DNA from 3 places in the Vibrio ponticus genome. Region 2 is predicted to be linked to each of the others. Evidence: riboswitches for the same ligand, from Rfam matches in the RefSeq annotation. Region 2 holds a riboswitch; each other region holds the start of a gene.
What was found. A riboswitch is a leader RNA that binds a small molecule or an ion and turns the genes downstream of it on or off. The one in region 2 is predicted to bind cyclic di-GMP.
Positions count from the first base shown of each region.

Region 1: it holds a riboswitch for cyclic di-GMP, as region 2 does, so the genes downstream of both, GZN30_RS03745 (hypothetical protein) here and gbpA (N-acetylglucosamine-binding protein GbpA) in region 2, are expected to answer to the same signal.
Region 3: it holds a riboswitch for cyclic di-GMP, as region 2 does, so the genes downstream of both, GZN30_RS03115 (TfoX/Sxy family DNA transformation protein) here and gbpA (N-acetylglucosamine-binding protein GbpA) in region 2, are expected to answer to the same signal.

Region 1 covers NZ_AP019657.1:843,031-847,282, forward strand. The annotation lists gene GZN30_RS03745 (hypothetical protein) at 1-1,910, opposite strand, end outside; cyclic di-GMP riboswitch class I at 1,943-2,022, opposite strand; gene GZN30_RS03750 (HlyD family type I secretion periplasmic adaptor subunit) at 2,082-3,431, opposite strand; gene GZN30_RS03755 (type I secretion system permease/ATPase) at 3,424-4,252, opposite strand, start outside.
Region 2 covers NZ_AP019657.1:273,458-277,709, reverse strand. The annotation lists gene nfo (deoxyribonuclease IV) at 62-943, opposite strand; gene grcA (autonomous glycyl radical cofactor GrcA) at 1,272-1,649, shown strand; cyclic di-GMP riboswitch class I at 1,898-1,985, shown strand; gene gbpA (N-acetylglucosamine-binding protein GbpA) at 2,093-3,553, shown strand; gene GZN30_RS01235 (LysR family transcriptional regulator) at 3,702-4,252, shown strand, end outside.
Region 3 covers NZ_AP019657.1:694,473-698,724, reverse strand. The annotation lists gene torD (molecular chaperone TorD) at 1-590, shown strand, start outside; gene purR (HTH-type transcriptional repressor PurR) at 794-1,798, shown strand; cyclic di-GMP riboswitch class I at 1,999-2,096, shown strand; gene GZN30_RS03115 (TfoX/Sxy family DNA transformation protein) at 2,208-2,798, shown strand; gene GZN30_RS03110 (TVP38/TMEM64 family protein) at 2,941-3,630, shown strand; gene GZN30_RS03105 (putative signal transducing protein) at 3,662-3,973, shown strand; gene GZN30_RS03100 (alpha/beta fold hydrolase) at 3,970-4,252, opposite strand, start outside.

The sequences.
Region 1 (4,252 bases), 570 kb from region 2:
ACATCACCCACAGCGCCGTTATCTTCAAAACTGTATCCGATTTGTTTTGACACACCGCTCTCGTCGTTACCAAGGATACCGTAGCTACCGCCAGAGGTGACGAGTTTGCCCAAAGAGCCGTCTGGGTTCATTGCGACACTTTCATCTAGCGCTTCTGCTTTGCCTTGAGTCAGTGCTGTTGCTGGAGCGTAATCCCCATACAATACATCATCGCCAGAGCCCCCAATCACCACATCTTTGCCGTAACCGCCAATAAGAAAATCATCACCTTTTCCGCCATCTAGCCAATCATCGCCTTCTTGAGTCGCTAGAGTAGAGTCGAAATCGATCGTTTTGATCTCTTTAATGAAGTAATCACTTGAATCAAGAGCGCCACTGCTGTCAAAGTTATATACCCCTTCAGCTGCAGACAATTCGAGTGTATCAAAGCTTAGACCATGCGTGTCTTGTAAAGTGATGTCAAAGTGACCGCTCTTGTTGTCAGTGCCTTGCAGAACTTTGATGTTATCAGCGAGTGATAGACCATGTTCTGAGAGGGTATTTGGATCAATATCGGTACTGGTAAAGTAGCCGGATGCAACTTGAACACCATCGCTATAGACGGTCCATTTTCCGACTTCGTTGGCACCATTGCTTGCTTCGTTGGAATACAGACGATCAACGGTTAATCTAGCAGCACCTTGCGGCTCACCAAATGAGTAAGTGATTGATTCAGATTGACCTTCTTCTGTTGCAGAGTCAAAACTGAAGCCTAATTGCTCTGATGATCCAGTTTCTTCATTACCCGAAACACCAACCGTGTCATTTTTGCGGCTTAAAGTCGCGCTTGGGTCGTTGGGATTAAACACTCGAGCAGACGCAAGGTCAACTTCAGTGGCGATATTAAAATCGTATTGATTGTCACCGAAGAGAAAATCGTTGTCATCAACGCCTAGAAGTACATCATCGCCGTTTTCACCCAATAGAAAGTCTTTGTTGCTCACTGTGGAATCGGAACCAAGTTCGAGCGTTTTTACCTCTTTAACTAAGAAGTCACTCGAATCTAGACCACCACGGCTATTGGAGTAATGCCCGATCGCTGCTGAAAATTGGATTTCATCAAAAGCAACAAATCCAGTTTCTGTTGGGTCGATGGTGAAGGTTCCGTTGGAGTAGCCATTTCCACCTTCTAACACTTTAAGATTGTCAGTTGCGGGATCTAAACCGTAAGCGTCTAGTGTTGCTTGATCAAAACTATGAGCGCTGAAGTAACCATGTTGAACTACCACGCCATCACGTAATAGAGTCCAGACTCCGACTTCATTTATTTGCGTTTTACCGGCGTCCTCGATGCGACCTTCATTGGCATATAAACGGTCAATCGTTACTTGAGCTGCATAACTATGTTCATCAACGCTAATCGATAAAACTTCGGATGCACCTGCACGGTCACCAGCAGGATCATTTTCTACAAAGCTATAGCCAATTTGTCCGTTGTCACCTGATTCGGAGTTCCCTTTAACGCCATAGGCAGAGTTCTTGCGATACAACACCGCTTCTGTACCATCAGGATTAAAGACCTGAGCTTTACTCAAATCGTTAACAACCGAATCACTGAAATCTAGCGTAACTTCGCCTGTTGTCGGGTCAACACTAAAACCAGTAGCAAAGTTATCGCCGATGACAACGTCATTCCCTTCCCCAGCTAAGACCAAATCATCGCCACTTCCTGCGTTGATGAAATCAATCTCATCGCCCGCGATTATTGTGTCATTACCTGGTCCACCATTAATCAGATCGGTGGCACTTGAACCGTGTATTTCGTCGTCACCAGCGGTAAAAACAGGGGTGGCATCGCGGGTTCCTGAAAGTTCAGCGGCAATCGTGGCTGTTAATGCTTCGTTTCGAGTTGTGGATTGATTACTCGTCATGAATGTTTCCTCTATCAATCTGATGATTAATGTGAGGCGGCTCAGCTATCTCATTCCTGTGAGACCTGAAGCTTTCCGTCCTTACTTCACAGTAAGTTTGGCTTTACTCAATTGTTATTGTGTTTGAATCCCTTTGGCATTGAATAAGGGCAGGGGATTCATCTATCGCCCTTAAATTTCTCTCATCGCTCGATAAGCACTCACGGAAAGTGGGCTTAGAATGTAATCAAGTGGCGTCTGCTCACTGAGTAGAATCATGACTTCCGCTGGCATGCCGGGGTAGAGGCTAACGCTGTCCAGTTGTTGTAAATCGGCTTGTTCAAGTTTGATTTTTGCTAGATAGGCGGCTTCGCCATTCGCTTGGTCAACAATCGTGTCGGCTGAGATATGGATCAGTTGCCCACGAATAGGTGGTGTGCGGCGAAAGTTATAGGCAGTGAGCCGAACTTGAGTATCCAGCCCTTCATAAACGCTATCGATATCTTCAGGTTTGAGCATCGCTTCGATTATGAGGTTGTCTTGTTGAGGTACGATTTCCATGACGGTTTCGCCCGGAGCAATAATAGATTGCGGCGAAAATATGGACATGCCCACCACGACTCCAGTTTGAGGTGAACGAATTTCAACACGATCTAGGATTTGCTGCGCTTCAAACATGGCTTCGCTGGTTTCATTGATCATCTTTTCTAGTTGCTGAATTTCTTCACCAAGTTGTTTGGCATAGTGATATTCAGCATTTTGATCTTGCAACTCTGCTTCAGTTATCGCGCGAATCGCACGATTGATCTTAGTAATCAGTTCGGCTAAATCACTGTTTAAATTGGAATGTTCTCGCTTCAAATCCAGTAGTTTGGATCGCGAAGTGTTGCCCGTGATAAGCAACTTTTCATGCATATCGACTTGCTGGTTGAGATAAGCGAGGTTTTGTTTATCCGCTTGATATTGTTGTCGTAACCCTTGCAGATCATTTCGGGCTTGCGCGACTTTTTCTTTGAGCAGTTTCTTTTCGCCCGCTTGCAGTGCTCGGCGCTTACTAAACAGTTTGGTTTGGGTGGCAAGGATAGAATGGACGTGAGTATCCTGTTCTAGTTCGAGGAGGCGAGGATCAAATGCAATGCTCTCTTGTTCGTTAAGTTCGGTTTGTAAACGGTTTAGGCGCGCGAGATCGCTCTGCCACTGAGATTTTAAGCCTTGATAGCGTGCTTGTGCTTTGGTCGAATCGAGCGTGATAAGAAGCTCACCTTGTTCGACATTTTGACCATCAGTGACGTGAATCGCTTTTACTATCCCGCCTTCAAGGTGTTGAACCGGCTTTTTCTTGGACTCGACGATCACCATCCCTCGCGCTATCGCGGCGCTAGACAATTTCGCCATTGAAGCCCAAGCGACAAAACCGACTAACATCAATAGCACCACTAATAAGGTTAGCTTCACACCTCTCGATGCTTGAAAATTTAGCTCTCGACCGTCTTGATAAGAGATTTGGTTGTGTTGGATTTGATGAAAGTTTAGGTTAGGCATTGGCGACCACCTTTTGCACATTCTGAACTCGAGTGATTTTTTCTGCTTTTTGTGCAGAGGTTATTTGCCCATTGTTGAGTTCAACGACCCAATCAACATGATTGATAAGCTCTTTTTGGTGGGAAGCCATAATCACAGAGACTTGCTGCTGTTTGAGATGCTCTAATAACCGTTTAAAGCAGTGCATTTTTTCCGCATCAAGGTGAGCCGTCGGCTCGTCGAGAATTAACACTTTAGGTTGGTAATAGATCGCCCTAGCTAAGCCAATACCATGGTGCAGTCCCATTGCGATGTGATTCGTATTGGCGCAAATGATGGTGTTGTAGCCATCAGCTAAACTGATAATTGCTTCGTGTATACCTATTTTCCGTGCGGCGCTAATCACTTGCTGATCAGACATATGCGGATCAAAATGAGCAATGTTTTGTTTAATTGAACCTGTGGCGAACTCAACTTTTTGCGGTAGGTAACCGATGGTATGTTGGAGTTGTTCTGGCATCCATTGGGTGATGCTCGCACCATCAATCTTTATTGACCCCGATGTAGGGGCATAAATCCCGGCAACAAGCTTACACAAAGCGGTTTTGCCATTACCTGTTGCCCCCATAACAAGTAGATGATTGCCGGCTTCTAGTTTCAGGCGTAAGTTTTTTAGTAATGGGACGGTGGAGTTAGGTGTATACCAGGTAAGGTTATCGATATGTAATCTACCATCGATTTGGTCAAACTCGGTTCCTAGATCTTGGTCAGGCGTTTGAGCTGCAAAGTGGCGTTGTAAACGACGATCTGCGTCATAGGCAGTTCGCCATCCTTGTAAAGTC
Region 2 (4,252 bases):
TGTAATGAGCTTATTAATGAAAGATTAGTGCCACTTTTAACTAAATGACTAGTCAGACATATCAATCAGCGAGTGCTTGGCGGTGAAATGCTCGCAACTGATTAATTTCTTGCTGCCAAATGTCAGGTTCGATTGTCTCTAAGATCAACGGGATACCATCAAAGCGTGGATCTTTAGCGATATACTCAAAGCAATCCCAACCAATCTCACCTTTGCCGAGCGCATGGTGCCTATCGACCTTACTGCCTAACGCAGATTTTGAATCATTGATGTGCATTGCACGCAAATAATGCATACCGACAACACGGTCAAACTCGGCAAATGTCGCCTCGCACGCTTCTTTGCTTGAGAGATCATAACCCGCGGCGAAGGTATGACAAGTATCAATACAGACACCAACGCGTGATTTATCTTCTACCTGTTCAATAATCTGCGCTAGATGCTCAAACTTCCAACCTAAGTTAGAGCCCTGCCCCGCGGTATTCTCAATCACAGCAATCACATCTGGCACCGCTTGATGAGCAAGGTTAATCGATTCGGCAATCTTCGCTAGGCACTCCTGTTCAGAGATTTTATTGAGGTGGCTACCCGGATGGAAGTTCAACAGAGTTAAACCCAGTTGCTGACAACGCGCCATCTCATCAATAAAAGCAGCGCGAGATTTTTCCAGTTTCTCTTCTTCTGGGGCGCCTAAGTTAATCAAGTAAGAGTCGTGGGGAAGAATTTGGTCAGCAGAAAAGCCCAACATTTTGCAATTGGCTTTAAATGCACTGATGGTTTTTGCTTCCAGTGGCTTTGCCACCCACTGACGCTGATTTTTTGTGAACAGTGCAAATGCATTGGCACCGATCTCACGTGCTCGCATCGGCGCTTGGTCAACACCACCCGCTGCCGATACGTGAGCACCAATATACTTAATTTGTGAGTTTGATCTCATTGTCATTTAACCACTTTACTCTTTCAGTTTGGCTACCTAAATACAGATAGTTAGCGCAATTTATCACCATCAAACACTCCATTTTGTAGTAAATTTACAACAAAATGAGCTTTTAACTATTTTTTAAATTATAAAATAAATTGTAATTGGCAGTTTTTAAAGGGTTTATTGATTTAACTCAATAAAATCACCTTCAAAAAATTAAGGTTTTTAGTTGTAATTTGACCTAAATCAATATTAATATAATGGATATTCGCTATATATTACCTAGCTCAACAAATAATTGAAAATTAACACCATTAAAAACCACAACATTGTGGAATAGGAGAGAGTGATGATTCAAGGTATTCAAATTACTAAAGCAGCTAACGACGATCTACTAAACTCTATCTGGCTACTAGATAGCGAAAAGAACGAAGCACGTTGTGTTGCTGCATCTGCTGGCTACGAAGCTGACCAAGTTGTTGCTATCAGCGACCTAGGTGAGTACGAGAGCCGTGAAGTTGCAATCGAAGCTGCACCAAAGATCGAAGGTGGTCAACACCTAAACGTAAACGTACTACGTCGTGAAACTCTAGAAGACGCAGTTGCTCACCCAGAGAACTACCCACAGCTAACTATCCGTGTATCTGGCTACGCTGTGCGTTTCAACTCTCTAACTCCAGAGCAACAACGCGACGTTATCGCTCGTACTTTTACTGAGTCTCTATAATTTCTATTGCCACTCGGCACTAAAAAATTAGACACTAAATTCGAAAAGCAGGCGCCAGCCTGCTTTTCTTCTTTTCATCGCTCAAAAAGTGATGAAAAACCATTCAGAACGGCGATAAAAAAAACAAAACCATCTGAATAACATGTAGTTACACATCTATCAGTTAACTTTTGTCGAGTTGGGATTTTTGTTCCACAAACCACTCAAACTCATAGTTGCGCCTGATAAATTTAAGCTACATTCCTTTGCTCAACTTTCGGCAAACCATTTGAAAAAATGGGACGCAAAGCTTCCGGTCTAAAGATGCTGGTCATCAATGATAGCGGGGTCGCCACTTGTTCAACCCAGTTCAAGTGTTGTGGATGTTTATCAAATCTCTTGATAAACAGGCTTTCGCATGCGCCGAGGTGAAGCTTTTAGTCAACCTTATAAAGGAGCATGTGATGAAATCACTGCCAAATAAAACTCTACTAGCGCTTGCTCTAACTGCGCTAAGTGGTCAAGTAGCAGCTCACGGCTACGTTTCTGAATTCGACGGTGGTATCGCTGGCAGCCGCGCAGCGCTGTGTAAATACCCAACCGCTGACACCAATGAAAAAAACACCAACTGTGGTGCGATTCAATACGAACCACAAAGTGTTGAAGGTCCTGAAGGTTTCCCTGAAGCAGGTCCAGCAGATGGCAAAATTGCTAGCGCACAATCTGCACTGGCAACGGCGCTTGATGAGCAGACTGCCGATCGCTGGGTAAAACGCCCGATTACTGCTGGTATGCAAAGCTTTGAGTGGACGTTTACTGCTAACCACGTCACTCGTGATTGGAAATACTACATCACTAAAACTGACTGGAACTCAAACCAAGTTCTGTCCCGCGACTCTTTTGATCTCAATCCATTCTGTGTGATTGAAGGCAACATGGTGCAGCCACCAAAACAAGTTAGCCACGAGTGTAATGTACCTGAGCGCGAAGGTTACCATGTAATCTTAGCCGTTTGGGATGTGGGCGATACAGCTGCCGCTTTTTACAACGTGATTGACGTTAAATTTGATGGTCAAGGTCCGGTTGTGCCTGAGTGGAACCAAGCAGGTCAAATCAACCCAACCATGGATCTTAACCTCGGCGATAAAGTCTTTACGCGCGTATTCGATAACAGCGGTGAAAATGTCGCTTATCGCACTGAGCTCACCATCAGCGAGCAAAGCTTAACTCAAGCGAAAAACTGGTCACATGCCCTAGCGACCAAGATCAACCAAGAGCAAACGGCGATCAAAGCTGGTCAATACCGCGAAGATAAATTTACCCCAGCATACGGTAGCAACCCTGTTTACCTGCAAGCGGGTAGCAGTTTGGAGCGTGTTGAAATTGGCTACCAAATTGAAACGCCAGAACCAGAGTACGCTTTGACCATTGAAGGTCTTGAGTCTGAGTACACCATTACCGAACAAGCAACAGAGCTTAATCTCACTCTAGCCGCTGAAGGCGACATTGACGTAGAACTTACCGTCTACAACCATGGTCGTGCAGCACTAGCGAGCTGGACTGGTCAACTAAGCGATGGTCAATATCTGCCAGTTTCACTGACATTGTCGAAAGCAGAGCCAGGTCATCACATTTTAGTCAGCCGCATTAAAGATCAGGCAGGTAACCTTGTTGATCAAGTAAACTACGATTTCCACTTGGTTAACGCGCCAACACCGCCACCAGCAGGCGACTACGATTTTATCTTCCCTGAAAATGTGAAGAGCTACACCGCAGGCACAAAAGTATTGGCAAGCGATGGTCAGATCTACCAATGTAAGCCATTCCCATACTCGGGTTACTGCTCACAATGGACAGAAAACGCCACTCACTACACTCCAGCAACCGGTTCTCACTGGACAATGGCTTGGGACAAAGTGAACTAATGCTAGGCAGCATTTGTTGTCGTTCTGCTTCCATCGCAGATTGATAAATAACACGATTACGGCACTCAACTTGAGTGCCGTTTTTCTATGCAAGTGATCAGTAAATGCGGTAGATTGAAACACTCATTCCACTTGGTCATTAATGGATATGTTGTTAGAAGGTATTGAAACGCTGATCACGCTGAGCAAAGCGAAAACCATGAGTCGCACAGGTAGCCTGCTCTATATTAGTCAATCGGCAGTGAGTAAACGCATTTCCAATTTAGAGAAAAAACTGGGTAAAAAGCTGATTGTACCGGATGGTAGGAATGTCCAGCTCACCAGCGAAGCGTTAACGCTGATCGACAACATCGGTCCGACCTTCAATGAGTTAAGAGGGCTGATCTATGAACAGCAAAACATGGTGGAACATAGCCAAATTCGGCTTGATTGCTCGGAAACGTTAGTAGCGGGCTTTCTTTCGCCAATTCTCGGTGGCTACTTTGCACAAGATCCTTATTTGACCCTGACGACCAACCATACTCCGCGCATTATCGAACATGTCCAATCCGGCAAAGCCCATCTTGGCATCTGTGCTGGCTACCTGCCCTCTCAACACCAGTTGATGACTTTTGCCCTCTTTGATGAACCGTTTTATATCGTCGCCAAACAACCGTTGGCTGAATTACCACAAACCATCATCACCAACGATTTGAGTAA
Region 3 (4,252 bases), 420 kb from region 2:
TCGCTAAAGAGCTAACAGAAGCAGAACTTGAGCAATATCAAAGCCCTGCTATTCGAGGCTTTCTTGCCGGTCTGGGTGAAAACCCAACGCTAAAACCTGCGGTTGACCGCCTTGTTGATGCGTTAAATCGTCAGATTGACCGTGAAGATGGTCAGCTTGAACTTGCCGCTGACTTTTGCGACTTGTTCTTGAAGTCAGACAAAGAATCAGCACTGCCTTATGCGTCTATGTACGTTGGCACGACTGGTTTGCTGCATGACGAACCAGCAAACGAGATGGATGCCCTGCTGACTAAGCATGGCGTAGCCGTTAACCAAGATTTGAACGAGCCTGCTGATCACATTGCCATTGAGCTCGATTTGCTTGGTAACATGATCATTCGTTCTAACGAACTTGAACAAGAGCGTCATCTCAACGATGCACTGCTAGAGCAAGAAGCGTTTATTCGTCAGCACATTTTAAACTGGGTGCCTAAGTTTGCCGCGAAAAGCCAAACTTTAGATTCATTCGGTTTCTACTCTTCTGTGGCGTCACTGCTGGTTGCTTTCTTAGAATTGGACTGCAACTACCTAGTGGGTGAAGAGAGCTAAAACACTCATTCGTCAACAATGAATGGGTTTTTCGTTTGCTACTGGCGACGATGCGGTCTAAAATCGAAGCCGCAAACGATAAAAAAATACGAATCAAGTACAAACCGCTGTAAAAAAGCGGTTTTTGTATTTCTATTACTTTCTGCCAGTTTTATTCAAAAATGTGAATAGCCATGTGGCAGCTATAAATAGGATCATACCTTATGGCCACTATTAAAGACGTTGCTCGCCTCGCTGGCGTATCAACTACGACAGTCTCACACGTAATTAACAAAACGCGTTTTGTTGCAGAAGCGACTCAAGAACGCGTTATGGAAGCAGTAAAAGAGCTAAACTACGCACCAAGTGCGGTGGCTCGTAGCTTAAAATGTAATACCACACGTACGATTGGTATGTTGGTGACTCAATCAACGAACCTTTTCTTCTCTGAAGTCATTGATGGCGTAGAGAGCTACTGCTACCGTCAAGGTTACACGTTGATCCTTTGTAATACCGGCGGTATTTACGAGAAGCAACGTGACTACATTCGCATGCTTGCAGAAAAGCGTGTCGACGGCATTTTAGTAATGTGTTCTGACCTAACTGAAGAACTGAGCGAGATGCTAGATCGCCATAAAGACATTCCTAAAGTGGTCATGGACTGGGGTCCAGAGAGCTCTCAAACCGACAAGATTATCGATAACGCAGAAGAAGGTGGCTACCTAGCAACCAAATTCCTTATCGACCATGGTCATAAAGATATCGCTTGTTTGAGTGGTCACTTTGAAAAAGCAGTTTGCCAAGAGCGTATTCAAGGCTTTAAGCGCGCAATGGGCGAAGCGAACCTGACGGTTGATGAAGACTGGATTTTAGAAGGTAACTTCGAGTGTGACACTGCTGTGTTAGCGGCTGACAAGATTGTTGCGATGGACAAACGCCCAACGGCAATTTTCTGTTTCAACGATACGATGGCACTAGGCTTAATGAGCCGCCTACAGCAAAAAGGCATTCGTATCCCTGAAGATATGTCAGTGATTGGTTACGACAACATTGAACTAGCAGAGTACTTCTCACCACCGCTAACCACGGTTCACCAACCTAAGCGTCGTGTGGGTAAAAACGCATTTGAAATCTTACTTGAGCGCATTAAGGACAAAGAGCACGAAAAACGTGTGTTTGAAATGCACCCAGAAATCGTTGATCGCTCTACCGTTGCGAAAATCAACTAAATCAGAGTACCGAGCAATACGCTGGCAAATGTCCGAGCATAGTACTTTGAAGTAACTCGCATTTATATCAATAGCTGATGGTTAAACTGTCAGCTATTGTCTTTTCTATTCAACTTAATTCTTGCATTAGATTCACAACTATTTCATAGTAATAAGATACTTAGCTGCTAAGTAAACAATCTTTAGCAAAGCAAATTAAGTCACGCACAGGGCAAACCAGACTGAAAAGCTGGGACGCAAAGCCACCGGCCTAAACATCATTGTCATCGACAATATGTATGGTAGCGGGGTTGCCGATGGTAGAAATGCGCACGTTAACGGATTACTCTCCTATTTCCTGCACAACTGCTATTCTCTCGGACCTGATTTGGTGGCGTATTGACATACACATACACCGAGAAAGTACTGAATGGATAAACCAATTCTTAAAGACTCAATGAGGCTATTTGAGCCGCTAGGTCGTATTAAATCTCGATCTATGTTTGGTGGGTTTGGGATCTTTGCAGACGAAACAATGTTTGCACTAGTGGTACATAATAAGCTTCATATTCGCGCAGACAGTGCTCTAGCTGCACAATTTAAATTACAAGGCTTCGAACCATACGTATATCAGAAACGTGGCTTCCCGGTAGTAACCAAGTACTTCGCTCTTAGCGAAGAGTGGTACAACGACAGTGAAAAAACACTGCAGATCGGACGTGAAGCTCACACTCAAGCGCAGCAAGAGAAGTCGGTTCAAGCCGAAACCAAGCCGACTCGTATTAAAGATTTGCCAAACCTGCGCCTAGCAACAGAGCGTATGCTGAAAAAAGCAGGCATCGACAATGTCGAACAACTCGAAGAAGCAGGCTCTGTAGAAGCGTATAAGGCGATTCGAGACACTCACAGCAGCGACGTCAGTTTAGAGCTCCTCTGGTCATTAGAAGGCGCGATAAAAGGCACACATTGGTCTGTGGTTCCCCAGACTCGTCGAGAAGAACTGCTCTCTCGACTACAGTAGAGTAAAAAAGTCAGCAACTGCTGGCTTTTTTTATGAAAGTTTTTCTTTGCTTTGAGGTTCTTATTAAACAATAGGAACAAATTACCCGATAAATGAACTAAATTAACTCAAGGGCGTAGAGAAGGGTTAAAGGAGAGCAAAGATGAATAAGAAACTGATTATTGGCATTGCATTGATTGCACTGATTGCCCTATTGATCACTCAGTTTGGCGATCAGTTAACGTTAGAAAACGCGAAAGCCCAGCAAGCAGCCCTAGGCTCTTTCATTGATCAGAATTTCGCTGTTGCCGCCATCACATACTTTGCCGCCTATGTCGCGATTACTGCCTTTTCAATTCCAGGAGCGGCTGTCGTCACCCTCCTTGGGGCGGCTCTATTTGGTTTCTGGACGAGCTTGCTGCTGGTCTCATTTGCCAGCACTCTAGGCGCTACCCTCGCCTTCCTCAGCAGCCGTTTTCTACTGCGTGATTGGGTACAAGGTAAGTTTGGCGATAAACTCACTGCCATCAACCAAGGCGTTGCCAAAGATGGCGCATTCTATTTGTTTTCGTTGCGCCTAATTCCAGTCTTTCCGTTCTTCTTAATCAATTTATTAATGGGGCTAACTCCAATCACGACCGCCCGTTTTTATTTGGTCAGTCAAATTGGCATGTTGCCGGGTACGGCAGTGTACTTAAATGCAGGGACACAATTAGCGCAAATCGATAGTTTGTCAGGAATCGTGTCACCTTCGGTGCTGGTCTCCTTTGCACTGCTTGGCTTATTCCCAATCATTGCTAAATGGGCAATGAACAAATTTAGAGGTCAGCCTCAATCTCAGAGCCAAGCATAACCGCCCTAATTAGCCTGACACGGAGATAAAGGTGAAAATCTATAGTGCGACTAACCCTCCACAAGCTCACATCGTGTGTGAGCTTCTACGCTCGTACAATATCGCTTGTGAAGTAAGAGGCGAAGGTATCTTTGGTCTACAAGGTGAAGTGCCGTTTGGTGAGGCAAGTGCGCCCCATGTCTGGTTATTAGATCAAGACAAGAGCGCGGAAGCCAAACAGTTAATTGAGCAGTTTGAGCAACCACACACAGAGGCATCTTGGCAATGCCCTGAATGTGGAGAAATCAATGAAGGTCAATTCGCCCTGTGTTGGCAGTGCGGAGAATCCTTGGTTGAGGCTTAACCAATTTGTTGCTGGATGAAGCGAATCGAGTGCTGGTTAAATTCGTCTGGTCTTTCGATATTGCAAACATGACCACAATTGGCGATTTCCAATAGCTGGCTTTGCTGGTGCACCGCGACCATCTCTTTTACCGGTTTGATAAACATATAGTCTCTATCCCCCATCAGATACAGCGTAGGGATAGGTAACTCTCTTTCCTTAAAATAGCGCATTAAGGGATTCACATCAGACGCTAATCTAAACCAACGTTTAAATTCTTGCTGACAAAGCTTTTTCGCC